Regions from separate parts of the Planococcus sp. MB-3u-03 genome, predicted to be linked through region 1. Evidence: riboswitches for the same ligand, from Rfam matches in the RefSeq annotation. Region 1 holds a riboswitch; the other holds the start of a gene.
The links. Region 1 has a riboswitch for FMN ahead of ribD (bifunctional diaminohydroxyphosphoribosylaminopyrimidine deaminase/5-amino-6-(5-phosphoribosylamino)uracil reductase RibD). Riboswitches for the same ligand answer to the same signal wherever they lie in the genome.
Positions count from the first base shown of each region.

Region 1 (2,200 bases):
GCCGTTTGCCGTGGAACTGGCATGTAGATCACCAAATACGGAAACGGTTCCTTCGCCGCCGAGAATGATTGGCGCGATATACGTAGCAACTTCATCTACTTGCCCGCTTTTCAAAAAAGCGGTATTGATTTTTTGGCCGCCTTCCACAAGGACAGATAACACCTTATGCTCGGCCAGCAATTCCAATGCAGCGACGATTTCCACATCGGGCGTATCCAGTTGCAGAATTCGGACATGCTCAGGAAATGCGCCGCGGCTGTCGATATCAGCTTGTGATCCGACGATTATCCAAGTAGGGGCATCAGGTACTTGAATGACGTGGCTCTCTATCGGGATGCGCAGATGGCCATCTAAAATGACGCGGATCGGCTGCTTCGGGGAATCGGCAAACCGATTGGTCAAACGGGGGTTATCGAGTGCAATGGTCTGTGCGCCGACGAGGATGGCGTCGTGCAGCAAGCGCAGTTCGTGGACGTCGCGCTGCACTTCAGGCCCCGTAATTTTTTCCGAACGGCCGCCGTATACAGCGATTTTGCCGTCTAGCGTGATGGCATGCTTCAATGTGACGAATGGCCGGTTTTTGCGGATAAAGGTGAAGAACATCCGGTTCAGCTCCGCAGCTTCCTGCTCGCAGACACCGGTCTCTACAATCACCCCGGCGGCTTCGAGCTTCTTGATGCCCTGGCCTGAAACGAGCGGATTCGGGTCAAGCACAGCGACGACGACACGGCGGATGCCGGCTTTTATAATCGCGTCTGCGCAAGGTCCAGTCCGGCCATGATGGCTGCAAGGCTCCAGCGTCACATATAAATCCGCGCCTCGCGCTTCAGTGCCTGCCATATTCAGCGCATGGATTTCTGCATGCGCCTGTCCCGCTTTCAAATGCGCGCCCATGCCGATGATACGGCCATCTTTGACGATCACCGACCCGACAAGCGGGTTGGGGGAAGTCTGCCCGGCAGCTGATCGTGCCAATGCCAGTGCTTGCTTCATGATTTGCTGATCGTCCACTTGATCACACCTTTCAGAACAAAATAAAAACCCATTGATTAGCCAATGGGTTAGAAGACAATAGGAAATAGAACTATAGAAAACTCTATAATTTCCGTGTTCTTCCTTCTCCCATCCAGACTTTAACTGTCGGCTTTGGACTTGCACCAAATCCTGCCCCGAAAGGCTCACGGGCTTCGAATTGCTTCGTTACCGTCGATTGGGAATTTCACCCGACCCCGAAGGAATACTATTCAGTTGATCATCCACAGTATGCAAAAAGGCCCCTTCCATAAAAAGAAAGGGGCCTTGAAAGTGCATATCAAAGAAACCTAAGCGATTGCTAGTAGGCTGCTTGACGGTTCTTCTCCCATCCAGACTTTAACTGTCGGCTTTGGACTTGCACCAAATCCTGCCCCGAAAGGCTCACGGGCTTCGGATTGCTCCGTTACCGTCGATTGGGAATTTCACCCGACCCCGAAGAACGCTATAGATGATTATCTGTAAGTTTAGCGCAAGCTTCAGGGGCTGTCCAGAAAAGAATCTTCATTTGTTGTGCGCAGCCAACTCAATCCCTAGAAAGAAACTCGGATTTCTACTAGTCACCACATTGGCCCGCGCTCGTCTGTCAATTCGATAAAGAATGGATAAATGCCCATGATTACTAAAAAGGAAGCCAGGAACAGGGCGAGGGAAACGAACGGATCGATGCCGAAAGCGACCGAAATGAACATGATGAGCGGAGCGGCAAAGACGAACAAGCTGGTCTTTTTCCGCGATTCCATCGATACGAATTGCTCCTCGCGGCATGAGGGGCACTTCATCCCATCCCCGAGTGTGCACAGTCGGCATACGGTCTGTGCCCACGTCCATAACGCTCCGCAATTCTGGCATTTCGGCATCGCCCTTCTCCCCTTTCTTTGTGTTAACTATACTTACGCATATAAGTTGAATAAGTTCCCAAAATCGTCCCATTATTTCAGATTCTCTGCATCCTCTTTGTTATTGGCAGTGAAAAAGCACTGCCCATGGGGAGCAGTGCCAATTTTTCCTATAGGTATTCTTTTTCGATATCCTTCGTGCTGCGCACCGTATCGATCGGCCGCACCATGCTCTCGATCTGTTCGCGCTTCGGTTCCAAAAACGGCGGCAAAGAAAGTTTCTCCCCGAGTGTTTCATATGGCTCGTCACCCATGAAGCCCGGGCCATC
Region 1 covers NZ_CP025135.1:393,293-395,492, reverse strand. Annotated here, with positions in the region: gene ribD (bifunctional diaminohydroxyphosphoribosylaminopyrimidine deaminase/5-amino-6-(5-phosphoribosylamino)uracil reductase RibD) at 1-1,011, opposite strand, end outside; FMN riboswitch at 1,111-1,241, opposite strand; FMN riboswitch at 1,349-1,479, opposite strand; gene CW734_RS03285 (TIGR04104 family putative zinc finger protein) at 1,593-1,892, opposite strand; gene CW734_RS03280 (ring-cleaving dioxygenase) at 2,042-2,200, opposite strand, start outside.

Region 2 (2,200 bases), 1.5 Mb from region 1:
AGGGAAGATACGGTCCGTTGACCGTCTACCGCTTTCATGATCGCTAAAACGACTTCATCGAATCGCACTGAATTACCCTCCTGGCGGTTTTGGGTTGAAAAATCATGAAATATCTATAGAATAAACACGATAGTATAACTGGACTTGTTCGGAGATAAAGGAGAGGAACTGGAATGGCTAAATATACCATTGTTGATAAAGATACGTGTATCGCATGCGGGGCTTGCGAGCAGCAGCACCGGACATTTACGATTATGATGATGAGGGCATCGCCTTCGTTATTCTTGATGATAACACGGGGACTGAACAAGTGCCAGATGAGCTGATGGAGGATATGGAAGACGCATTCGAAGGATGCCCGACCGATTCCATTAAAGTTGCAGACGAGTCATTTGAAGGGAACCCACTTAAATACGAAGACTGACCGAAACGTGGTCAATAGAAAAAGCGGCCGGAAGAATCATCTTCCAGCCCTTCTTTTATGATAAATAATAGGAACGTTGTTTTCAATCCAGGTATGCATGCTGCCGAAGATCAATAAGACGACGGTCGTAAGCGCCAAGCCTTTGATCAAGTTGAACGGCAGGATCCCGAGGACAATGGTCGTGTACAATGCGTTCCCTGACTGTTCAGGCATGTTCAGGAAAACGTGTACATAGGCAAAAGACGAAATAATTGAGCAAGCTCATGCCGATTGCCATCGAGAATGTCCCGATGATCAAACCGAATGCGATTCCTTTTTCGTGGAAACTTTACGGTAAATGGCGTAGACCGGCAAAATGAACAACAGGCTCGTCGCGAAATTCGCCATATGCCCTACAGGAACGCCAGTCGGGCTTCCTGAAAAATCCAGTCAATACGTTTTAAAGAATGCTACCAAGACGCCTGCTACTGGCCCCATCGTGATCGCCGCGATCAGCGCAGGCACGTCACTGAAATCCACTTTCAAAATGCTGGCAATGCCGGCGGCGGAAAATTGAATAGCATCAACACAAACGAGATGCTGCTCAGCATACCGATGACGATCATCGATTGCAATTTCTTGTTCTTCATGTTTCCTCTCCTTGTCGTGATTCACCAGAAGAAAGGTTCGGGCGCATGCTGCCATAAAAATCCCTAAGCAAGTTTCACTTAAGGAGAGTTAGGCACACTGAAATAAACGGTCCGCCATTAACACGGCATGCGTCCGTACCTTCACCTTCTCCCATCCAGACTATACTGTCGGCTTTGGAATCTCACCAAATCCTGCTTTTACGGCTCGCGGGCTGATGGACCATTATGTCCAATTACCGCCGGTAGGGAATTGCACCCTGCCCCGAAGATGAATCGATATTTTTATACAAGTTAATCTTATAAAAAGACAGCAATGTAAACCATACTGCTTACATTGCTGTCTTTTTATTTTCTAACCAGTCGATGCGGTTGGGCGAAACGGGCAGTTCAAGTTCTTTGGAGAAATCGAATCCTGCCCATTCCGCTTGTGCCGTATTGGATACCGTCAGCGATGAGCCATAGGATTGAGCCGTGAGCGCCATGCTTTCGATCATCTGCATCGCTTCCATTCCGTCAAGCGCCTCCAAGTCCATTGGCTCTTCGAATATCAATGTGGCGTTCATTTCATCCACTTCGACGCGGTAACTGATCCCTTCAGGAACCGGCGATCGATAGCCGTCATTCGGCGATTGCTGAAGTGCCATCAGCGCATCTCCCACATTCTCCGGTGACATGCCGTATGCCGGAGCCAAATGCCAGTCACCCGTTGACGAGGCAAGCAAGTAAAAGCTTTGCCCCTGTTCCCCGGGTACGAGCGGTTCCACTGTCCCTATATGGGATAATTGCGCTGCCTCGCCCTCTTCATTCAAGACACGGATTTCCTGCTGGCCCATGAATGTTTCTTCCAGGCTGTATAAATACAGCAAAGTGGAAGCCGAACCTTGATCATAGGAATGGCCGTCCGGCAGAAAATGGCTGATCGTCGACCCGTTTAGCTGAAGTTCGCCTTCATATGGATGATACTCATCAAAACCCAAGCCGGATTCATCGATTTGACCGGCGAATGTTTCATATAATTCGAGAGCGTTCGGCTCCTCCTTATCGGCTAGCTGTTTAGGAATGACGAAACTTATGGGCACAACATAGCCATGATAAGCAAGCCCGATGCGCAACACGTGCGCACCTTCCAGTTCGCTGTCATAAACTG
Region 2 covers NZ_CP025135.1:1,893,051-1,895,250, forward strand. Annotated here, with positions in the region: partial or broken gene CW734_RS10820 (ferredoxin) at 174-424, shown strand; partial or broken gene CW734_RS10825 (ECF transporter S component) at 461-1,053, opposite strand; FMN riboswitch at 1,193-1,327, opposite strand; gene CW734_RS10830 (hypothetical protein) at 1,383-2,200, opposite strand, start outside.
Region 2: it holds a riboswitch for FMN, as region 1 does, so the genes downstream of both, CW734_RS10825 (ECF transporter S component) here and ribD (bifunctional diaminohydroxyphosphoribosylaminopyrimidine deaminase/5-amino-6-(5-phosphoribosylamino)uracil reductase RibD) in region 1, are expected to answer to the same signal.